3 regions of the Janthinobacterium sp. KBS0711 genome follow, and region 3 is predicted to be linked to each of the others. Evidence: predicted binding sites of a transcription regulator. Region 3 holds the regulator's gene; each other region holds the start of a gene.

Region 1 (7,915 bases), on a different contig from region 3:
CGGTGCAATATGAAACCATTGGCCACTGGCATTGCCACCAAGCATGGTGCTTGTATGCAGCATGTAGTACAGGCACACGCCAAAGCCCGTCAGCATGCCGGCCAGCGCGCCCTGGTAATTGGCGCGTTGCCAGAACACGCCCAGCACCAGCGGCGGGAACAGGGTCGAGGCGGCCAGGGAAAAGGCCACGCCCACCAGCGACAAAATATCGGCCGGCTTTTGCGAGGCCGCATAGGCGGCGATGAAAGCCACGGCCAGCAGCAGCAATTTTGAAATTGTCACGCGCTTTTGCGTCGAGGCGCTGGGATCGACCACCTTGTAATAGATGTCGTGCGACAGGGCGTTCGAGATCGCCAGCAGCAAGCCATCGGCTGTCGACAGGGCGGCGGCGAGGCCGCCGGCCGCCACCAGGCCGGAAATCACGTAGGGCAGGCCGGCGATCTCGGGCGTGGCCAGAACGAGCACGTCGGCGTCGATGGAAATTTCCGCCAGTTGCACGATGCCGTCGCGGTTGACGTCGACGATGCTGATCAGGGGACTGAGCTTGTCCACATTGGCCCAGTACGACACCCAGGTGGGCAGATTCGCGTATTGGGTGCCCACGAGCGCCGAGTAAATATCGTACTTGACCAGCACGGCCAGCGCGGGAATCGTGAGATAGATCAACAGGATGAAGAACAGGGTCCAGAACACGGACACGCGCGTGTCGTGCACGGAGGGCGTGGTGTACGATCGCATGAGGATGTGCGGCAGGGCGGCCGTGCCCAGCATCATGCAAAACACGAGGGCCAGGAAATTGTTGCGCTTGATGTCGGATTGCTCCCGGTCGGCGGCGGGAAACGGCTGCGCGTGCGGAATGATCGGCTCGGCGCGTTTCTGGTTCTGCGCCTGCGCCGCTTGCCACAGCACGCGTGCTTCGTCCGGACTTTTCGGATACGCGATCAGGTAGCGCTCCGCGTTGCGGATGTCGAACAGCGAGGTATTGCGTTGGCGCAAACTGTCGAGCTGGCGCTGGGCCGCCAGGCGGCCTTGCTCCCAGGAGCCGGGCAAGCCGTCGATGCGCGCCTGGTAGCTTTGCGCGCGCTGGCGGAAGATGGTGCGCACTTCGTTTTCTTTCGGGTCCGTTTCCAGCACGTGTTCGCGCGCGCTCAGCTGCGTCAGCACCTTGCCGTAGGCGATCTGCGGCACGGGATTGTCCGCATGCTTGACCGACAGCCACATGGCGGGAATCAAAAAGGCGACGAGGATGATGATGTATTGCGCCACCTGCGTCCAGGTGATGGCGCGCATGCCGCCCAGGAAGGAGCAGACGAGGATGCTGGCCAGGCCCAGGAAGATGCCGACGGAAAAATCCACGCCCGTGAAGCGCGAGGCGATCAGGCCGACGGCGTAGATCTGCGCCACCACATACGTAAACGACACGATGATGGTGGCGGCCACGGCCACCACGCGCACGCTGGCGCCTCGTTTGTCGGTGCCGCTGCCGTAGCGGGCGGCGAGGAAATCGGGAATCGTGTACTGGCTGAACTTGCGCAGGTAGGGCGCGATCAATAGCGCCACCAGGCAATAGCCGCCCGTCCAGCCCATGATGAAGGCCAGGCCGTCGAAACCGTTCAGGTACAGGCCGCCGGCCAGGCTGATGAAGCTGGCGGCCGAGATCCAGTCGGCGGCCGTGGCCATGCCGTTGAACATGGCCGGCACCCTGCGCCCCGCCACATAGTATTCGGTGACGTTCGACGTGCGACTGATGACGCCGATGGTGGCGTACAGGGTGATGGTGACGAGCATGAACAGGTAGCCGATCCACGCGCGCGGCATGCCCTCCTGTTCCAGCACGGACAGGGCCAGCAGGAAGGCGGCGAAACCGGCCGTAAACAGCAGGTAGTAGCGGCTCAGCCGGGCAAAGAAGGTGCGGTGGCCGCTCATGCGTGCTCCTCGGCATGGAAGTCCCGGTCGAGGCGCCGCATGCGCCACGCATAGAAGGCGATGATGGCCAGGTACACGAGCGAGGCGCCCTGAGCCGCCATATAGAAGGGCAGCGGCCAGCCGAACAGGTTCAGGTGCAGCAGCTCGCGCGCATAGAACACGGTCAGGAAGCCCGTCAGCAGCCAGACCAGCAGCAGGATGGCCGTCAGGCGCCGCGTCTTGCGCCAGTGGATGTCGCGGCGCGCCTGCAATTCGGGGCTGGGCGCGTGCGACGGCCGCGCCGGGGCAACGGGTGGGCTCGGCTTATCCATACGTGATGTCATCCTCTTCTGGCGCGTCCGGCAACAGCAGGGCGATGCTCAGGCGCAGCAGGGTGCCCGGCAGCTTTGGCGACTGCGCGCGCGGATTGTTGAAAATATCGACTTCGGCGCCATGCTGCTGGGCAATTTCGCGCACGATGGCCAGGCCCAGGCCGCTACCGTCGACATTGCTGCCGAGAATGCGGTAAAAGCGTTCGAACACGTGCGCCCGCTCGGCCGGCGCAATGCCGGGGCCCGTATCTTCCACTTCCAGGATGGCCAGCTCCAGGGTGCTGCGCACGCGCACCGTGACGCTGCCGCCCGACGGCGTGTAGCGCAGGGCGTTGTCGATCAGGTTGCTCAGCAGCTCGCGCAGCATCATGGCATTGCCGGAAATCATGATCGAATACGCGGGCTGCTCGAAGCCCAGGTCGATATGCTGGGCAAACGAAGCTTGCACCCAGTCCTGCACCACGCCGCGCGCCAGTTCGCTCAGTTCGATCGGCTCGAACGCCGTGCCCGCCTGCGGCTGGTTTTCCGCGCGCGCCAGGGCCAGCAGCTGGTTGACCAGGCGCGTGGCCGCTTCCGAACTTTTCGCCAGCTGCAGCAGCGAGCGGTGGATCTCGTCGTGGTCGGTCTGGCGCAAGGCCAGCTCCGATTGCATGCGCATGCCGGCCAGCGGCGTCTTCATCTGGTGCGCGGCATCGGCGATGAAGCGTTTCTGCATGTCGATCGACAGCGACAGCCGCGCCAGCATCTCGTTGAGCGAACCGACCAGCGGCGTGATTTCCTCGGGTACCTGGCCCGATTCGATGGGCGATAAATCGTCGGGCGGGCGGGCGCGTATGCGTTCCTGCAATTGCGCCAGCGGCGACAGGCCGCGCGCCAGGGCAAACCAGACCAGGGCCAGGATCACAGGCAGGATGATGAACTGCGGCAAAATCACGCCCTTGATGATTTCATTGGCCAGCTGGGCGCGTTTTTCCAGTGTCTCGGCCACTTGCACCAGCGCCCGGCTTTGTTCCTCGTCGTTGTCGGAAGCAATATCGAGATAGCTGAACGCCACGCGCACGGGCGTGCCGTGGATGGTGTCGTTGCGAAACAGCACCATGCCGCTGCGGTATTTGTCGGGGTCTTGCGGCGGCGGCAAATCGCGGTCGCCGGCCAGGTATTCGCCGCGCGGTCCCACCACCAGGTAATACAGGGTGTCGACATCGTCGCCGCGCAGCAAGTCGCGGCCATTATTATTGCTGCTCTTTTGGTTCCTGTCGGGCGCGCGGCGCAGCATGGCGCCGTCGGCCTGCTTGACCTGCTGCGTGAGCACCGTCACGCTGTCTTCCAGCGCATGGTCGAACGGCTGATTGGCGATGCCCTTGGCCACCAGATAGGTGATGGCGATGCTCATCGGCCACAGCAGCAGCAGGGGCGCCAGCATCCAGTCGAGGATTTCGCCGAACAGCGAATGCTCGATGGTGTCATCCTGCTCCGTGGTGGGCGGCTCGAACCAGTCGTCGTCGTCCGGTTCGTCCGCTGGCGCCTCGCGCGCCTTCACTTGCTGGCGGGTCCGCTGGCCGGGCTTGCCGACTCGCCCGCTTCGGCGTTCAGGCGCGCCGCTTCCGAATATTTTTCCAGGCAATAGCCGAGGCCGCGCACGGTGGCGATGCGCACGCCGCCCACCTCGATCTTCTTGCGCAGGCGGTGGACATACACTTCGATGGCGTTGTTCGACACTTCCTCGCCCCATTCGCACAGGTGGTCGACCAGCTGCTCTTTCGAGACCAGGCGGCCGGTGCGGCCCAGCAGGATTTCCAGCAAGCCCAGTTCGCGCGCCGACAGGTCGAGCATCTGGTCGTTGATGTAGGCGCTGCGTCCCACCTGGTCGTAGCTGAGGGGGCCGTGCTTGATGATGGTGGCGCCGCCGCCGGCGCCGCGGCGCGTCAGGGCGCGCACTCTTGCCTCCAGTTCCGACAAGGCGAACGGCTTGGCCATATAATCATCGGCACCGAGGTCGAGGCCATTGACGCGTTGTTCGATGGAATCGGCGGCCGTCAGGATCAGTACCGGCAGCAGCGAGGCGCGCGCGCGCAGGCGGCGCAGCACTTCCAGGCCGGACATTTTCGGCAGGCCCAGGTCGAGGATCAGCAAGTCGAATTCCTGGGTGGACAGAGCCGTATCGGCTTCCTGGCCCGTCTTGACGTAGTCGATTGCATAACCGGACTGGCGCAGCGAGCGGGTCAGGCCATCGGCCAGCACGCTGTCATCTTCGGCAAGTAAAATACGCATGGTGCACTTCCTATGCTTTGCGGCGGTAGAAGCTTGTATTGTGTTTCATTTTCCGCAAGGTGGCGAATTTTTGTGAAAATCCAGGCTTGTATTGATCTGTTTCAAAACAAATCCACGTTCCGCTTGCATTGATCACTGTTTTTTTATACAGTACTGTCTGTGTAAAGAATTTAACCCACTGGCGCTATCGCAGGCTGCACGGTTCACGTAGATGCGTCACGTGAATCCGCAACTGTAGAACGGCTGAAAGAACATATGGACGATAAAAAAGCTGTAGTACCCGCATCGGAAAAAGCCAAGGCGCTCGCCGCCGCACTGGCGCAGATCGAGAAGCAGTTTGGCAAAGGTTCGGTCATGCGCATGGATGCCAGCGCACCGATCGAAGAAGTGCAAGTCGTGTCGACCGGTTCGCTCGGCCTCGATATCGCGCTGGGCGTGGGCGGCTTGCCGCGCGGCCGCGTGGTGGAAATCTACGGTCCGGAATCGTCGGGTAAAACCACGCTGACCCTGCAAACCATCGCCGAAATGCAAAAACTGGGCGGCACGTGCGCCTTTATCGACGCCGAGCACGCGCTGGACGTCGGTTACGCGCAAAAGCTGGGCGTGAACCTGCATGAATTGCTGATCTCGCAACCGGATACGGGCGAGCAGGCGCTGGAAATCTGCGACGCCCTCGTGCGTTCGGGCAGCGTCGACCTCGTCGTCATCGACTCCGTGGCCGCGCTGACGCCACGCGCCGAGATCGAAGGCGACATGGGCGATTCCCTGCCAGGCTTGCAAGCGCGCCTGATGTCGCAAGCCCTGCGCAAGCTGACCGGTTCCATCAACCGCACCAATACTCTGGTCATCTTCATCAACCAGATCCGCATGAAGATCGGCGTGATGTTCGGCAGCCCGGAAACGACCACCGGCGGCAATGCGCTGAAATTCTACGCTTCCGTGCGCCTGGACATCCGCCGCACCGGCTCGATCAAGTCCGGTGATGAAGTGATCGGCAACGAAACCAAGGTCAAGGTCGTCAAGAACAAGATCGCGCCACCGTTCAAGGAAGCGCACTTCGACATCCTGTACGGCGCAGGCACTTCGCGCGAAGGCGAAATCCTGGACCTGGGCTCGGATGCCAAGATCGTGGAAAAATCCGGTTCGTGGTACAGCTACAACGGCGAACGCATCGGCCAGGGCAAGGACAACGCCCGCGCCTTCCTGCAAGAGCGTCCGGCGCTGGCCCGCGAAATCGAAAACAAGGTCCGCGCTTCGCTGGGCGTACGCGAACTGCCGCCGCTGGCTGCTGAAAAACCGGAAAAAGCGGACAAAGCCGCCGACAAGGCTGCCAAGGCTGCGGAAGCCAAGCCAGAGTAGGTCGGATTAGCGCGGCAAAGCCGCGCGTAATCCGACAACACCACAGACGTCAACAATGTTGTCGGATTACGGCCCAAGGGGCCTAATCCGACCTACGCATGGCTTGCCGCAAGGTAGGACCATAATCGCCGTCCCGCGCTGTTGCGCCGGGCGGCGATTGTGTTTGGGTGACGTGATCGTGGAATGAAAGACAAGGTGGGTGTATGGCCGCAGTACAACTAAGCTTGAAGGGCAGGGCGCTACGCTTTTTGTCGATGCGTGAACACAGCCGCATGGAATTGCGGCGCAAGCTGCAGCGCCATGCGCAAGAGGGTGATGACGTGGAAGCCTTGCTCGACAGCCTGGAGCAAGCCAACTGGCTGTCGCAGGAGCGCTTTTCCGAGTCGCTGATCCACCGCCGCTCGGCCCGCTTCGGCAATAGCCGCATCATGGCGGAGTTGCAAAGTCATGGCATTGGTGGCGAGGCGCTGCAGGAACTCAAGGCGGGCCTGGCCGAAGGCGAAGTTGCACGCGCCTGCGAAGTGTGGCGCCGCAAATTTGGTGAAGTAGCGCAGGATGCGGAGCAGCGCAACAAGCAGATGCGCTTCCTGATGCAGCGCGGTTTTTCCCAGCGCGCCGTGCAAGCGGCCTTGAAGGGGCTGGATCCCGACGAGGAATAAGGCTGGCCAGGGCACGCCGGCCGCCCCGGCCGTGCCGCCATGAACTGCGCTTTCAAACGCCGTCTGTTTCCCGTATGGCGATGCCGCGCGATCGGGTATGCTGGCGCTCGAACGCTGTGCGATGCGCAGCAACACTGACCGTGACAGGATGCAAGATGAGCAACTGGAATGCCGGCTATGTGGCCGAAATCGCCTATACCTATGGTTATTACGAAGAACTGAATCCTCTGCGCCTGCGGCTGCCCCTGCTGGCTGCCGGGCTTGCCTTGCCGGACAGCGGCACGGCTTGCGAGCTGGGCTTTGGCCAGGGCATCAGCGCCAACATCCATGCGGCGGCGTCCTCCACACGCTGGCATGGCAATGATTTCAATCCATCCCAGGCCGCCTTTGCGCAGGAGCTGGCCAGCGCGGCCGGCGCCGGCGCGCAGTTCACGGACGAATCGTTCGCGCAGTTTTGCTGTCGCGACGACTTGCCCGATTTCGACTTTATCTGCCTGCACGGGATCTGGAGCTGGGTCTCGGCGGACAATCGCGCGCTCATCGTCGACTTCCTGCGGCGCAAGCTGAAAGTGGGCGGTGTCGTCTTCATCAGTTACAACACGCAGCCAGGCTGGGCCGCCATGATGCCGATGCGCGACCTGATGGCCGAACATAGCCGTGTCATGAGCGCCCCGGGCCAAGGCGTGCTGGCCAGAGTCGCTGGCGCCATCGATTTCGTCGACAGGATGATCGCCGCGCAACCGCGCTTCCTGGAGGCCAACCCGCTCCTGGCGGACCGCATCGACAAGCTCAAGGCGATGGATGGACATTATCTTGCCCACGAGTATTTCAATGCCGACTGGCAGCCGATGGCCTTTTCCAGCGTCGCGGCCATGCTGGGCGAAGCCAAGCTCGAGTTTGCCGCGTCCGCCACCTATACCGCTCTGGTCGACATGCTGAACCTGACGGCCGAGCACCAGCAATTCCTGGCCGAGATACCCGATCCCGTCTTCCGCGAGACGACGCGCGCCTTCCTCGTCAACGAGCAGTTCCGTAAAGACTATTGGGTCAAGGGCGCGCGCAGGCTGACGCCGTTTGCCCAGGCCAGCGCCTTGCGAGCCGTGCGCGTGATGCTGGCCGTGCCGCGCGACGAAGTGGTGTTGAGCGTGCATGGCGTGCTGGGCGACGCCGATATGGATGAGCGCGTGTATGCGCCCGTGCTCGATGCCATGGCCGACCATCGCGTGTACACGATAGGCGAACTGGAGCAGCAACTGGCGGGCAGCGAAGCCAGCCTGGCCGCCTTGCTGCAGATCATGCTGGTGCTGGTCAGCAAGGGCAGCGTGCTGGCTGTCCAGGACGAGGCCGACATTGCCGTGGCGCGACCGCAGACGGCGCGCCTGAATGCGC
Region 2 (7,915 bases), on a different contig from region 3:
CAGCTGGCATCACCGCGCGTGGCCAGCGGCACGCTGCCCGCCAGGGCCGCGTCGTCCTGATGCAGGCTGCGGAAAAAAGAGGCATCGCAAGCGCTCAGCTGGCGCAGGGTGGCATCGGAGATTTGCGCCTGGGCGGCGGCCAGCTGCGTGGTCCCGAGGATAAAGGCGGCGCAACAGTGCTGGAAATACTTGTGCATGGGTTATGTAGAAATAATTAATGCCATGATAGCAACGATACCATGGAAATATTATTTCCATATGGAAAATTTCCGCGCACTGGCGCCAGCAATTTCCCAATGCAAAACGGCCCGCTGGGCAATGCCAGCGGGCCGTCTATCACGCAAAATTGCTTGTGCTTACGCCGTCGCTTCGCCGCCCAATGCTTCGACCACGTCGGCCATCAGCTTGGAGAGCTCGCCCGTCATCAGCATCACGTCGCCGTCGAAACGTTCTTCGTCGTTCTTCGTGCTCGATTCCGTTTCCTTGATCACGTCCAGCGGCTTGACGCTCTTGATGGCCAGCGACTCTGTCAGCACGAACGAGATCTTGTCGTTCCACGTCATGGCCAGGCGCGTACATTGCTTGCCGGCCGCGATGTGGCGGCGCACGTCGTCCGCTTCCAGGGTGTGGCGCACGTAGCGCACGGTGGCCTTGCTCTCGCCCGTGGCGCGCAATTCCGTATCCATGTCGACCGTGAAGCCGGCAGGCGCATCGTCCGCTTGCAGCCATTCCGTCATCACCGCCACGGGCGAGCGCTGCACGCGCAGGCTTTCCAGCGGCAGTTTGTCGACGGCTTTCAACAGCAGCTTGATGACTTCATCGGCTTTCGCCGGGCTGGCGGCATCGACCACCAGCCATCCATTGACGGGGTCGATCCACGTCCACACGTTGCTGCGGATGCTGAAGGCGCGCGGCAGCAGTTCGTCGGCCACGCGTTCCTTCAATTCCTTCATGGCTTTCTTGCCAGGCGCAAAGCCTTGCGCTTCTTCCATCTCGGCGGCGCGGGCCTTGGCCACCTGGTTGATGACGGTCGCTGGCAGCAGTTTCTTTTCCGTGCCCAGCAGGATCAGCATCTGTTTGTTGACCACGTGGACCAGGCCGCCGTTCGGGCGTGGCGTATCCCAGCCCTGGCGCATCAGATCCATGCTGGTCGCCGGCGTAAATTTGTTCGAGGACAAGGCCTCTTCCAGTTGTTCTGGCGTGTAAGCCCACGGTGCGGGCAGGCGGTAAATCTGAAGATTCTTGAACCACATAGTTTTTGTCTTCCGTTTGTTTCAGTAGTGCCAGGGGAACGCCATTCTACACTTTCGACACGGGAATGCCGTCAAAAGCGCGGACTGGCGCGGTGTTGTTGCTGCGTGGGGAATGCCGCTACAGGGCGGGAAACAGCTCCGCCTGGGCTGGCGCCTGCCGCGTCACGATGGCAGGATCGGACAAGGTCGAGATGCGCACGCCCAGCAGGCGGATTTTCTTGTCAAATGGCACGCGCCGCAGGCAATCGCGGCTGGCGCGCAGGATGGCGGCGGCATCCGCCGTGGCGCTGGGCAAGGTGATGTCGCGCGTGACGGTGCTGAAATCCTCGAAGCGCAGCTTGATGCCCACCGTGCGCCCCGCCAGCGACTGTTTGTCGAGGTCGCCCGCCACGCGCGTGCACAGGCTTTCCAGCTTTTCCGACAGGGTGGCCCGGTCGCGCACCACCTGCAAGTCGCGCTCGAACGTCGTTTCGCGGCTGACGGACTTGGTTTCCCGGCTCGTCTGCACGGGGCGGTCATCGATGCCCAGCGCCGCCTGGCGCAGCCAGCCCGTGTACAGGTCGCCGAACTGCGTGCGCAGCATGGCCATGTCGGCCCGGGCCAGCTCGCCGATGGTATTGACGCCCAGCGCTTCCAGCTTGGCCGTGGCCTTCGGGCCGATGCCATTGATCTTTTTCGCCGGCAAGGGCCACACGCGCGTTTCAATATCTTCCGGGTGCAGGATGGTCAGGCCGTCCGGTTTTTCCAGGTCGGAACAGATTTTCGCCAGTAATTTGTTGGGCGCCAGGCCGATCGAGCACGACAGGCCCGTCGCCTCGAACACGGCCGCCTTCAGGCGCGCCGCCATGGCCGGCGCCTGCTCGCCGTATTCGGTGAGGTCGACATAGATTTCATCGATGCCCACGTTCTGGATGATGGGACACAGCTGGGCCACGGCCTGCTTGAAGCGGGCCGAATAGTCGCGGTAAGCCTCGAAGTCGGCCGGCAGCAGGATGCTGTCGGGCGCCAGCTTGGCCGCCTTCATGATGCCCATGGCGGAAAACACGCCGAACACGCGCGCCGCATAGGTCGACGTGGTGACAACGCCGCGCCCCACATAGTCGCGCATGCGCGCAAACTGCCGCGTGCCGTCTTCCTGCAGCACGGGCTGCTGCAAGCGCCCGCCGCCGATGACGACGGCTTCGCCGCGCAATTCCGGATATTTCAACAGTTCCACGGAGGCAAAGAAGGCGTCCATGTCCAGGTGCGCTATCCAGCGGCGGGCGGCGGGCGGCTCGGGAAGGGGGGAGGCAGATGTGGTCAAGGACACCTCGCGGCGGGATACTGTAGTTATATACAGTATCGCTGGAAATGCCCATGGATGCAAGTTGAAACGCACGAGCACGGCGGTTGCTTTTCTCAATAGCAAGATTACAATCCTGACACAACTATGAAAAGGAGTCGCCTTGTCTATCGCCCATCACGCTGCGCGCCGCCGGTCCGCCTGGTTATCCATCCTGCCGGCCCTGCTGCTGTCCACCCTGGCGCCATCCGCGCTGGCCGCCGACGCCACCACCGTGGCCACCATGTCGGCACCCATTGCCGCCAAGACAGCCTGGCAGGAAACGCGCCACGGCACGGTCGTCACGGACGACTACCGCTGGCTGCAAAAGAAAACCGATCCCGCCGTGATCGATTACCTGAATGCGGAAAACGCCTACACGGCCGCCGTCACGGCCCCGATCCAGCCGCTGGCCGACAAGGTGACTGCTGAAGTGAAGGGACGCATGCAGGAAGTGGACCTGTCCGTGCCTGCGCGCCAGGGCAATTTCTACTATTACACGCGCATGGAAGCGGGCAAGCAATATCCGATTCATTGCCGCCGTCCCGTGGGAGCCAGCGGCGCCTACGATGCGCAGGCGACAGAGGAAATCCTGCTGGACCAGAATCAATTGGCCGAAGGCCACAAATTCTTTGCCGTGCGCGCATTCAGCATCAGCCCGAATGAACAGTTGCTGGCCTACACCACCGACACGACGGGTTTCCGCCAGTACGAGCTGCATGTCAAGGATTTGAAAACGGGCAAGCTGCTCACGGACACCATGCCGCGCGTGACCTCGCTGGCGTGGGCGGCGGACAATGCCACCCTGATGCTGGCGCAGGAAGACGCCACCACCAAGCGCTCGGACCGCGTGTTCCGCCTGGCCCTGGGCGGCGCGCCGCAACAGGTCTACCATGAACCGGTGGAACAGTTCGCCATCCACGTGGACCGCACGCACGACAAGCAGTTCTTCGTGCTGACCTCGGGCAGCACGGATACGAGCGAAGTGCTGCTGCTGCCGACGAACAAGCCGCAAGGCAGTTTCCAGAGCGTGCTGAAACGCGAAAAAGGCCACCGCTACATCGTCGAGCACCGCGACGGCCAGCTGTATATCGTCACGAATAAGGAGGCGAAGAATTTCCGTGTCGTCAGCGCGCCGCTGTCCGCACCGCAGCCGAAGAACTGGAAGACCGTCGTGCCGCACAACAAGGATGCCGTGATCCAGTCCATCGACGTCTTCCAGGGCTACCTGGTGGTGATGGAAAAAGCGCGCGCCCTGAACCGCGCGCGCATCTACGATTTCGCGCATAAAAACTGGAAGACGGTGCAGTTCGACGACCCCGTCTACCTGGCGACATCCGTTGGCACGCCGGAATTTTCTGCCACGCAATTTCGCATGTCCTACCAGTCGCCCGTCACGCCGCCCACCGTCATTGACGTGGCAATGCAAGACGGCAAGCGCACGGTGCTCAAGCAGCAGGAAATCGTCGGCGGCTTTGACGGCAGCCGCTACACGACGCAGCGCCTGTGGGTGAAAGCGCGCGATGGCGTGCAAGTGCCGCTGTGGGTCGTCTACAAGAAAGGCGTCAAGCTCGACGGCTCCGCGCCGCTGCTGCTGTACTCGTATGGCTCGTATGGCATTTCCACGGAAGCTACTTTTTCCATCAGCCGCATCAGCCTGCTGGAGCGGGGCGTGATCTATGCGCAAGCGCATATCCGCGGCGGCACGGACATGGGCGAAGCCTGGCATGAAGACGGCATGCTGATGAAGAAGAAAAACACCTTCAATGACTTCATCGACAGCGCCGACTACCTGGTGCGCGAAAAATGGACGAGCCCGAACCGCCTGATCATCCAAGGCGGCAGCGCCGGCGGCCTCTTGATGGGCGCCGTCGTCAACATGCGCCCCGAGCTGTTCCACGCCGTGCACGCTGCCGTACCGTTTGTCGACGTGATGAACACGATGATGGACGCCAGCCTGCCCCTGACGACGGGCGAATACCTGGAATGGGGCGACCCGAACCAGAAGGCAGCCTACGACTACATGCTCAGCTACTCGCCATACGACAACATTGCGCGCAAGAATTACCCGGCCATGCTGGTGACGACGGGCCTCAACGACAGCCAGGTCATGTACTGGGAACCGGCGAAATACGTGGCCAAGCTGCGCGCATATAAAACGGACGGCAATCCGCTGCTGCTGAAAACAAATATGGGCGCCGGCCATGGCGGCGCTTCGGGCCGCTATAACGCCATCGCCGAGAACGCTTTCAATATGGCGTGGATGCTGTCGCAGTGGGGTATTACGGAGTAAAGTGAAAAAAGCGCTTGCAGAAGGATTTTAGCCGTCCTATAATAGCGCCTCTTCCAGACGTGGTGACAAACGTCGGGATGGTTTTCTGAGACAAGCAACGGGTGCTTAGCTCAGTTGGTAGAGCGGCGCCCTTACAAGGCGTAGGTCGGGAGTTCGAGCCTCTCAGCACCCACCAAATCAGAAAACTGTCCAGTGCTTCATGGATCAGCAACACAGATCATACGAGCTTGGAGTGGTAGTTCAGTTGGTTAGAATACCGGCCTGTCACGTCGGGGGTCGCGGGTTCGAGTCCCGTCCGCTCCGCCAATAAAAGAAAAGCCCTTTGGTTCTCTGAACCGAAGGGCTTTTCCCATTTCAGAAGCCAAAAACACGTCAGCTCCCCTTCCCTGAATATTTTTGCGCTTTTCAGCAAAAAAACTGCCGTTCGCCCTCAAGAATAGTTGCACAAGCACGAAAGCGCCCCCTATAATAGTGCCTCTTCCAGACGTGGTGACAAACGTCGGGATAGTTTTCTGGGTATGCGGGTGCTTAGCTCAGTTGGTAGAGCGGCGCCCTTACAAGGCGTAGGTCGGGAGTTCGAGCCTCTCAGCACCCACCACCAATACAGAAAATTATCCAGTGCTTCATGGATCAGCAACACAGATCATACGAGCTTGGAGTGGTAGTTCAGTTGGTTAGAATACCGGCCTGTCACGTCGGGGGTCGCGGGTTCGAGTCCCGTCCGCTCCGCCAATAAAAGAAAAGCCCTTTGGTTCTCTGAACCGAAGGGCTTTTCCCATTATGGAACAGCAAATGCTCTAGAATCAGCGCTACCCCGACTCCGCTCCTGCCCGCATGCGCTTGCCCCGTAGCACTCATCCCTACCTTGCCCTGCGGCTGCGCCTGGCCCATCATGCTTTGCTGCAATTTGCCGCCAGCCTGGCCAGTTCCATGGAAATTCTCGTGTTCCTGGCCGGCCCCGTCTTGCTGGGCCTGCTTAGCGTCATCGCCCTGCCCGGCTTTCTCGCCGTCACCCTGCCCTGGCCCGCCGCCCTTGACCTGCTGGGCGCGCAAGCGTTGCTGACCTGCCTGCCCGCCTGGCTGCTGCGCAAGCGATTGTTGCCGGCCAGTACCGCCGCCTGGCTGCGCCAGCTGCCTTTGCCGACGCGCCTGCGCTGGCAAGCCGATATCGCCGTGGCCGGCCTGCTGATGCTGCCGCTGGGGCTTGCCTATACCGTCTCGGCCAGCATCTGGCTGGCGCAGTCGCCACCCTGGCTGCGCCCGGTTGCCGCGCCCGGCATCGCCGCCACCATCGCCATCTGGCTGCTGGCCTGGCTATTGACGACGCTCATCGTGGCGCAGCGCCTGCACGCGCCGCGGCCGGCACAAAGGGCGCGCCCGCCAACGATGACGACCTACGTGCCGCAACGGCCCCGCTGGCGCAGCGTGTTCCTGTGGCGCCAGCTGTTCTGGCTGCCATTCTGGCGCAACGAGAATGTGACCGGCCTGCAGCAAAGCCTGCTGCTGGCTACGGCTGGCGCCAGCATGCTGGCCTGGCTGCTGCGCACACCCCTCGTGCCCGCACCGCTGCTCGGTTTGCTGGCCAGCGCCAGCCTGGTCATTGTGACGGACCGCGGCGACAAGGCCGTGCGCGAACAGATCGCCGTGCTGCGCCCGGCGCTGAACGCCTGGCCCCTGGCCAGCGCGGGCTTGACGCGCCTGGCCTGCGCGGCCAGCCTGCTGCCACCGTTTGCCGTGCTGCTGGCAGGTGCTGCCTTGCTGTACGCCACCGATCCCGCCGCCTTGCAACAGCGCGTGACCAGGGTGTACGCCCTCACAGCCAGCGCGGCCCTGCTGGCCATCGTCGGCTTGCCCCGCCTGACGGCGCGCGGGCGCGTCGCCCTCGTCGTCCTGTCCATCCTCGCCTTGAGCGCCATCGGAAGCGAATTATGGAATTGAACCTGTCTTCTCCCGTGCTGCACGTCGAGCACCTCGATTTTCACTTCCCCACGCACAGCGTCTTCCAGGGATTCAATCTGCAATTCGGCCCTGGCGTCACCTGGCTGCGCGGCGCCAACGGTGCCGGCAAAACGACCCTGCTGAAGCTGGCGGGCGGCGCCCTGCTGCCCGCGCGCGGCGTCATCCGCCTCGATGACGTCGACAGCGGCCGCATGCCGCTGGCCTACCGCACGCAGGCGTTCTATTGCGGCGGCGACACGCCCGCCCTGCCCTGGCTGCAAGTGCACGAGTTTCTCGACCGGCACCTGGCCCTGTATCCAGGTAGCGACCCGTCCCTGCTGAATGAGGAGTTGAGCGCGTTCGCCATGACGTCCACATTGCAGCAGAGCATCACCGCCCTCTCCCTGGGCCAGCACAAAAAACTGCAACTGGCGCTCGCCCTGGCCTTGCCCGTGCGCCTGCTGCTGATCGACGAGCCCTTCAATGGCCTCGACGCGGCGGCCATGGCGCACCTGCGCGCGCGCCTGGCCGAGCCGGCCCGCCTGGTGCGCCAGTCCATCGTGCTGACCAGCCACCTGGCGCCGGACGTGCCGCTGGCGGCGACGGTGCAATTGTGAAATTGGCCTTTGCAGATCCGACAAGAAACGCTTACGATGCCGTGTTGCAAAATCCGGCGATCCCGGTGCAGCCACAACGACAACATGGCGCGGTTACTCGCCGCGCCAGGCTTATTCTTGGAGATTAATTAATATGTTGAACACCCACCGCAGCGCCCTGGCGATTCTGTGCGCCGCTTTTGCCACCCTTGCCACCTCGGCCATCGCGGCCGGTCCCACGGGCACAGCCGCCGACTATGGCAGCAGCGCCCCGCACGCCGCCGCCCAGCGCAGCATCGAACTGCAACCCGATACCCGCCACATCAACGTCACGCGCGGCGAAACCGTTACCATCGCGCGCGCCGGCCAGCGTTTTACGTGGCACGTGCAAACTTTTAACCATCAAACGACATTCGCCCTGGTCGAGATCGCGCCGAAGGACATGGCCGTCGATGGCGTGCAAGTGTACGTTGCCGCCAATCCCCTGTACGCGGGCAGCTAAGTTTCTTCTACG
Region 3 (7,915 bases):
ACCGACGCCGACGATGGCGCCCGTGATGGTGTGCGTGGTCGACACGGGAATGCCCAGCGCCGTCGAGACGAACAGGGTGATCGCGCCGCCCGTTTCGGCGCAGAAGCCGCCGACCGGTTTGAGCTTGGTGATCTTCTGGCCCATGGTCTTGACGATGCGCCAGCCACCGAACAGGGTGCCAAAGCTGATGGCCGTATAGCACGAGATGATGACCCACATCGGCGGCATGGCGTCGGCTGAACTGGAGTAGCCTGCGGCGATCAGCAGCATCCAGATGATGCCGATGGTTTTCTGCGCATCGTTGCCGCCGTGGCCCAGGCTGTAGGCGGCCGCCGAGACCAACTGCAAACGGCGGAACCACTTGTCGACCTTGCGCGGCGTCGAACGCACGAATATCCATGACACGATCAGCATCATGATGGAGCCGAACACGAAGCCCAGTACCGGTGCGATGACGATGAAGGCGACGGTTTTCCACAGGCCGGCCGCGACCAGCGCGCCCGTGCCGGACTTGGCGACAGCGGCGCCCACCAGGCCGCCGATCAGGGCGTGCGAGGACGACGATGGAATGCCGTAGTACCAGGTAAACAAATTCCAGAAGATGGCGCCCATCAGCGCGCCGAAGATCACGTACTGGTCGATCACGGCCGGATCGATGGTGCCCTTGCCCACTGTGGCGGCCACGGTCAGCTGGTGGAACACGAAGATGGCGACGAAGTTGAACGTGGCGGCCATGGCAACCGCGGTCTGCGGTTTCAATACGCCCGTCGAGACCACCGTGGCGATCGCGTTGGCGGCATCGTGGAAGCCGTTCATGAAGTCAAACAGCAGCGCCAGGACGATCAACAGGCCTAGCACGTAGATGCTGATTTGTATGGTCATTATAGTTTCTTTTCTGATTCTGGTTCAGGACAGGCCCAACGCTTACGCGTTTTCGACGATGATGCCTTCGATAATATTGGACACGTCTTCGCAACGGTCGGTCACGGTTTCCAGAATTTCGTAGATCGCTTTCAGCTTGATCAGGTTGCGCACGTCCGGTTCGTCGCGGAACAGCTTGGACATGGCGGCGCGCATCACGTGATCGGCGTCCGATTCCAGGCGATCGATCTCTTCGCAGATGGCGACGATCTTGCGCGAGTTGTCCATGTTGTGCAGCATGGCGACGGCGTCGCGCACTTTTTCGGTACAGGCCAGCACCAGTTCGGCCAGGCGCTTGGCTTCCGGCGTGACGGCCTTCAGGTCGTACAGCGAGACGGTTTGCGCCGCATCTTCCAGCAGGTCGAGGATGTCGTCCTGGCGCGTGATCAGCTGATGGATGTCGTCGCGGTCGATCGGCGTGATGAAGGTCTTGTGCAGCATTTCCACGGTGGCGTAGGTGACTTTGTCCGCCTGTTTCTCGATGCTTTCGATCGCATGCACGCGGTTTTCCAGGTCGTCGAAATTGGTCATCAGGCCGAGCATCTCTTTGGCGCCCTTGACGCACAGTTCCGCGTGCTGGTTAAACAATTCAAAAAACTTGCCCTCAGTGGGCATCAAGCGTCCAAACATGTCATTCTCCGTTAAGCATTGAGTCGTGTTATTTACTACAGAAAGCCGCCCCGTTGTCGGGGGCGGCCAATGGAATATCAGTGCTGCTGTGTTAGTCGCCTTGGTAAAGCGCCAGGCCACCACTGTAATTGCCAAATTTGGTGTACTGCCCCATGAAGGTGAGGCGGATGCTGCCGATTGGACCGTTACGCTGTTTACCGATGATGATCTCGGCCGTTCCCTTGTCCGGCGAGTCGGGGTTATACACCTCGTCGCGGTAAATGAACAGGATCACGTCGGCATCCTGCTCAATAGCGCCCGATTCGCGCAAGTCGGACATGACAGGACGTTTGTTCGGGCGTTGTTCCAGCGAGCGGTTCAGCTGGGACAGCGCGATCACGGGGCAACCGAGTTCTTTCGCCAGGCCTTTCAAGCCCCGCGAAATCTCGGAAATCTCCGTGGCGCGGTTGTCGCCCGGCGTATTGGCCGACATCAGTTGCAAGTAATCGACGATGATCAGGCCCAGCTTGCCGCATTGACGCGACAAGCGGCGCGAGCGGGCGCGCAATTCGATGGAATTGAGCGCCGGCGTTTCATCGATGTACAACTGCGCGTCGTTCATCTTCTGGATCGCATTCGTCAGGCGCGGCCAGTCTTCGTCGTTCAGGCGGCCAGTACGCAAACGGTGCTGGTCGAGCTGCCCGACGGAGCCGAGCATACGCATGGCCAGCTGGGCGCCGCCCATCTCCATCGAGAACACGGCCACGGGCAAGCCGCTGTCGATGGCCACGTTTTCGCCGATGTTGACGGAAAACGCCGTCTTGCCCATCGACGGACGGCCCGCCACGATCACCAAGTCGCCCGGCTGCAGACCCGAGGTCATGCGGTCGAGGTCGATGAAACCGGTGGGCACGCCCGTGATTTCACTCTGGTTGTCACGGCTGTACAGTTCGTCGATGCGCTCGACCACCTGCGTCAGCAGAGGCTGGATGGCGGTCCAGCCCTGGGCGCCGCGCGCACCTTCTTCGGCGATGGCAAAAATCTTCGACTCGGCCTCGTCAAGCATCTGCTTGACTTCCTTGCCTTGCGGGCTGAAGGCCGTGCCGGAGATATCGTCGGCGACGGTGATGAGTTTACGCAGCACGCCGCGGTCGCGCACGATCTCGGCGTAGCGCCGGATGTTCGCGGCCGATGGCGTGTTTTGCGCCATGGCGTTCAGGTAAGCGAGTCCGCCCACATCATCGGCCTTGCCGAGCTGGGTCAGGGTTTCAAAAACAGTAATGACATCGGCTGGCTTGGAAGCGTTAACCATCTTGACGATTTGCTCGAAGATGATGCGATGGTCATAGCGATAGAAATCCTCCGCATGCATGAAGTCGGCGATGCGGTCATACGCGGCATTGTCGCGCAGCAGACCACCGATAACGGATTGTTCTGCTTCGATCGAATGCGGCGGAATACGGAGGGAATCCAGTTGCGGATCAGAGGGGGCGTTCATGGCGCGAATTATACCCGCTTCGGCGTGCTGGCAAAAATAAAGGGCTGAAATTGAGCGAAAAAAAGGCCACAAAAAAGCCGGGCGAACCCGGCTTTTCATAGTGCGGCAATGCTTGCGGGCCAGGCCCGCAGACAATTACGCGTTCGCGTCTGGAACGACAGCGATAACAACTTCCACGACCACGTCGGTGTGCAGAGCAACCGAAACGTTGTGCTCGCCAACGATCTTCAGCGGGCCGGTAGGCATGCGGATTTGTGCTTTTTCAACAGCAAAACCTTGCTTGGTCAGCGCTTCAGCGATGTCGAAGTTGGTGACGGAACCGAACAGACGGCCATCAACACCAGCTTTTTGAGCAACTTGAACGGTCAGGCCGCTCAGTTTTTCGCCCTGGGCTTGCGATGCGGCCAGTTTGGCGGCAGCAGCTTTTTCCAGTTCGGCGCGCTTGACTTCGAATTCAGCCACAGCGGTTGCCGTAGCACGACGTGCCAGGCGTTGCGGGATCAGGAAGTTACGTGCGTAACCGTCTTTGACTTTGACGACTTCGCCGAGGTTACCGACGTTAACAACTTTTTCTAACAGAATGATTTGCATAGTTCTTCTCCAGGAATATCTGACCGATTAAGCGTGGTGCAGATCGGTGTATGGCAGCAGCGCGAGGAAGCGAGCGCGCTTGATTGCGGTGTCAACTTGGCGCTGGTAGTGCGCTTTGGTACCGGTCAGGCGTGCTGGCATGATCTTGCCGTTTTCTTGGACGAAGTCTTTCAGCGTGTCGACGTCTTTGTAGTCGACTTGCTCAACGTGAGCTGCGGTGAAGCGGCAGAACTTCTTGCGTTTGAACAACGGGTTTTGCTGTTTGCGTTTTTCTTTAAGCTTGAGCTTATTTTTGTCGAACTTTTTACCGAATGCCATGTCAGGCTCCTGTATCTAAAATGCGCTAGTCAGAATTGACTGCACTAAAATCAATGATGTGAAACACCAAACTCTTGCTGTTGCGGCTCTTCCTGGCCAGGAAACCCGTGAACTGATACACCCCGCCCAAGCTTGCCTGGCTGAACCGGCCTGAAATTTCGCCAGCGGCTAGCGCGGCAACATCAAACTCGGTCAAACGGGCAATCCCTGCTTCCATCTGCTGCGAACTGTGTTGCAATACTGCATTCACAATCGGCAGCCCTGCCGGGGTATAGCGCAATATTTCGCGCTCGGCAATGATGGCGGTTACTTGTAGCTGGTTCAGCGCACGATCCCGGTCAAGAATTAAGCTGCTGCTGCGGCTGGAGCGGCTGCTGGTGCTTCGGTGCGGTGGCTTTTGGCCGCGTCTTCGCGTTGTACCGATTTCATCATCGGCGAAGGAGCTGTTTCAGCTTTCTTCATTTTAACGGTCAGGTGACGCAACACGGCATCATTGAATTTGAATGCTGTTTCCAACTCGACCAGGGTCTCGTTGTCGCATTCGATGTTCAGGCAGATGTAGTGTGCTTTAGGCAGCTTTTGGATCGAGTAAGCCATTTGACGGCGGCCCCAATCTTCCACGCGGTGAACCGAACCGCCGCGGGTGGTTACGCTGGCTTTGTAGCGTTCGATCATCGCGGGCACTTGCTCGCTTTGGTCCGGATGGACGATAAAGACTATTTCATAATGACGCATGCAAACTCCTTCAGGTCGGATTGATAATCGCCCACCCCGGCGTCAAGACGGGTGTGGGAAGGTCAGCCGAAGATTATAACCGCCTTTTGCAAACGTTTCAATCATTCCTTCCACAAGCGCGCGAAAAGCCCGTGCGCCGCCGCGCTTTGCGCCCATGGGCAAGTATTTCTTGCGAAATTCGCCCAAAACACGGAAATCCCCTTGCATAGTGGACGATACTGTACAAAAATACAGACTGTTCATATAGACAGCATTTTAGTATGCACCCACCGCTCATGATCAAGCTGACAGCACGACAAGAACAAATCCTGAACCTGATCAAGGACGCGATTGAAAACACGGGCTTTCCTCCTACCCGTGCCGAAATCGCCAATGAACTGGGTTTCAAATCGGCCAACGCGGCTGAAGAGCATTTGCAGGCCCTGGCCCGCAAGGGCGCGATCGAGATTTCGCCCGGCACCTCGCGCGGCATCCGCCTGATCGGCGCGGCCGCCGAAGCGCCGCCGTCGAAAGTGCCGGCAGCGCTGCTGATGTCGCTGCCCCTGATCGGCCGGGTGGCGGCAGGCTCGCCCATCCTGGCGCAGGAAAACCTGGAAGCGAGCTACAACGTCGACCCGGCCCTGTTCTCGGCCAAGCCCGACTTCCTGCTGAAAGTGCGCGGCTGGTCCATGCGCGACGCCGGCATCATGGATGGCGACTTGCTGGCCGTGAAAAAGGTCGACAGCGCCAAGAATGGCCAGATCGTCGTCGCCCGCATCGGCGACGAAGTCACCGTCAAGCGCTACAAGAAGACGGGCTCCGTCATCGAACTGCTGCCGGAGAACCCGGACTTCAAGGTGATCACCGTGTCGCCCGAAGACGAGTTTGCGTTGGAAGGCCTCGCCGTCGGACTGATGCGCAGCTGGCATTAAACTGCAGCACGTAAAAAAGGGCCGCGACAGCATGACTGTCGCGGCCCTTTTTACATGGTGCGCGGCTGCTTATGCATCCAGCGCACTGCTGAAATCCTCCAGCAGATCGGCCTCATCTTCGATGCCCACCGACACGCGGATCAGGGATTCGGCGATGCCCATGCTGGCGCGGCGCTCGGCACCCATCTCGTAGAAAATCGTGTGGGCGACGGGAATGACGAGGGTGCGCGTGTCGCCCAGGTTGCTCGCTGGAATAGCCAAATTCAAACGATTGAGGAAATCGAAGCAGTCGATGCCATCCTTCAGCTCAAAGCTGAACAGCGAGCCATAGCTGCGGAACAAGTCCGTCGCCAGCGCGTGCTGCGGGTGCGACGCCAGGCCCGGGTAGTGCACGGCCGCCACTCTCGGGTCGGCGGCAAGCATGGTCGCCAGCGCCAGGGCGTTCGAGCAGGTGCGGTCCATGCGCAAGGCCATGGTTTCCGCGCCGACAGCGATATGGTGCGCCGCTTCCGGCCCCAGCGAAGCGCCGAAGTCGCGCAAGGCCTTGGCGCGGATTTGCGCGATGCCCCACTGGGCGGGCGCCGCCTTTTTATAATTTTCAAAGATGTTCGGATACCGCGTCCAGTCGAACACGCCCGTGTCCGTCAAGCTGCCGCCCAGCGCATTGCCATGGCCGCCGATGGATTTCGTCAAGGCATTGACCACCAGACCCGCGCCCACGGCTTTCGGGCGGAACAGATATGGCGTCGTCATCGTGTTGTCGACGATATACAAAATGCCCTTCTCCCGGCACAAGTCGCCGATCCTTGCCAGGTCGGCGATCTGCGTACGGGGATTGGCGATGGTTTCCACAAACACAATGCGCGTGGCCGGCGTGATGGCGGCCGCCACGTTGGCGACATCGGTGGCGTCGACGAACGACACGGCTATGCCCTGCCCCGTCACCGTTTGCCACAGGCTGTTGGTGTTGCCAAACAAAAAGGCCGACGATACGACATGGTCACCGGCGCGCAACAGCGATTGCACCACGGCGCCGATGGCGCCCATGCCGGTGGCGAAGCACAAAGTCGCCACGCCGTCTTCCATCTTGTTGACCTTGTCTTCCAGCGCGGAGACGGTCGGGTTGCCTTGGCGGCCATAACGGAAGCCCGGCTCCTTGCCCTGGAACACGGACGCGAGCTGGCGCGCATCGGCGTAACCGAAGGCAACGGAAGTATGCACGGGCTTGTGCAGCGAGCCGTGCTCGATGCCCTTGCGGCGGTCGTTATGCAGGATGGTGGTGGTGAAGCCGTAGTTTTTTTTGGTGGTCATGGTGGAAGTTCCAAATACTCGTCTTGCCGCTTAATCCAAGGCAAGTGCTGGGGTCAGACCCAGCGGGTCTGACCCCGAAAAAAAAGCCCGGCAATAGCCGGGCCTAGTATCAAGCCTCGGTAGTAGCGAGGTTCAGGTTCAGCTGGGAACGCGGCGTATCTTCGGGCGCTGCCGCCTTCGGATGGTGGCGCGCATATTCCAGGCGGTCCAGGTATTCCTGCGACACGTCGCCCGTCACGTAGACGCCATCGAAGCACGACGCCTCGAAATTGGTCAGTGCCGGGTTGACGTCGGCGATCGCCTGCTTCAGCGCGCCGATATCCTGGTAGACCAGGTAGTCGGCCGTGATTTCGCGGCACACTTCTTCCGTCGTGCGGCCGTAGGCGATCAGCTCGTCGCGCGTCGGCATGTCGATGCCGTACACGTTCGGGTAGATCACCGGTGGCGCGGCCGAAGCGAAGATGACCTTGGTCGCGCCCGCTTCACGCGCCATCTGTACGATTTCACGGCTGGTGGTGCCGCGCACGATGGAATCGTCGACCAGCAGCACCACTTTATCCTTGAATTCGGACGGGATCGCGTTGAGCTTCTGGCGCACGGATTTCTTGCGCGCCGCCTGGCCCGGCATGATGAAGGTGCGGCCGATGTAGCGGTTCTTGATGAAGCCTTCGCGGTACTCGATGTTCAGCGCCATGGCCAGCTGGATGGCGGCCGGACGCGAGGAATCGGGAATCGGCATGACCACGTCGATATGCACGCCTGGCAACTCGGCGCGGATCTTCTCGGCCAGGTATTCGCCCATTTTCAGGCGCGTGGCGTACACGGAGGCGCCGTCGATGACGGAGTCGGGACGGGCCAGGTAGACGAATTCGAACACGCAAGGGTTCAGGCTGGCATTGTCGGCGCACTGGGCGCTGTGCAATTTCTTGTCGGCATCGATAAAGACGGCTTCGCCGGGACCGATGTCGCGCACGAAGCGGAAGCCCATACCTTCCAGGGCCACGGATTCGGAAGCGATCAG

Evidence for each region. The regulator LexA, encoded in region 3, represses DNA repair genes until DNA is damaged. The targets are predictions, from matches to a motif close to ACTGTATNNNNATACAGT.
Region 1: the regulator LexA is predicted to act here: its motif matches at 4,643-4,660, upstream of recA (recombinase RecA).
Region 2: the regulator LexA is predicted to act here: its motif matches at 2,576-2,593, upstream of dinB (DNA polymerase IV).

What each region holds. Positions count from the first base shown of each region.
Region 1 covers NZ_LBCO01000024.1:902,344-910,258, reverse strand. Annotated here, with positions in the region: gene VM94_RS16710 (sodium:solute symporter family protein) at 1-1,926, opposite strand, end outside; gene VM94_RS16705 (DUF4212 domain-containing protein) at 1,923-2,237, opposite strand; gene VM94_RS16700 (sensor histidine kinase) at 2,230-3,777, opposite strand; gene VM94_RS16695 (response regulator) at 3,774-4,508, opposite strand; gene recA (recombinase RecA) at 4,764-5,867, shown strand; gene recX (recombination regulator RecX) at 6,071-6,526, shown strand; gene VM94_RS16680 (class I SAM-dependent methyltransferase) at 6,682-7,915, shown strand, end outside.
Region 2 covers NZ_LBCO01000014.1:124,104-132,018, reverse strand. Annotated here, with positions in the region: gene VM94_RS09265 (hypothetical protein) at 1-197, opposite strand, end outside; gene VM94_RS09260 (recombination-associated protein RdgC) at 357-1,253, opposite strand; gene dinB (DNA polymerase IV) at 1,372-2,556, opposite strand; gene VM94_RS09250 (S9 family peptidase) at 2,699-4,867, shown strand; tRNA gene VM94_RS09245 (tRNA-Val) at 4,967-5,042, shown strand; tRNA gene VM94_RS09240 (tRNA-Asp) at 5,097-5,173, shown strand; tRNA gene VM94_RS09235 (tRNA-Val) at 5,390-5,465, shown strand; tRNA gene VM94_RS09230 (tRNA-Asp) at 5,523-5,599, shown strand; gene VM94_RS09225 (hypothetical protein) at 5,708-6,805, shown strand; gene VM94_RS09220 (ATP-binding cassette domain-containing protein) at 6,796-7,422, shown strand; gene VM94_RS09215 (CzcE family metal-binding protein) at 7,556-7,903, shown strand.
Region 3 covers NZ_LBCO01000035.1:234,825-242,739, forward strand. Annotated here, with positions in the region: gene VM94_RS24205 (inorganic phosphate transporter) at 1-885, opposite strand, end outside; gene VM94_RS24210 (DUF47 domain-containing protein) at 925-1,551, opposite strand; gene VM94_RS24215 (replicative DNA helicase) at 1,643-3,028, opposite strand; gene rplI (50S ribosomal protein L9) at 3,164-3,619, opposite strand; gene rpsR (30S ribosomal protein S18) at 3,647-3,937, opposite strand; gene priB (primosomal replication protein N) at 3,963-4,262, opposite strand; gene rpsF (30S ribosomal protein S6) at 4,283-4,672, opposite strand; gene VM94_RS29260 (hypothetical protein) at 4,715-4,915, opposite strand; gene lexA (transcriptional repressor LexA) at 4,948-5,583, shown strand; gene VM94_RS24245 (cystathionine gamma-synthase family protein) at 5,653-6,894, opposite strand; gene purF (amidophosphoribosyltransferase) at 7,004-7,915, opposite strand, start outside.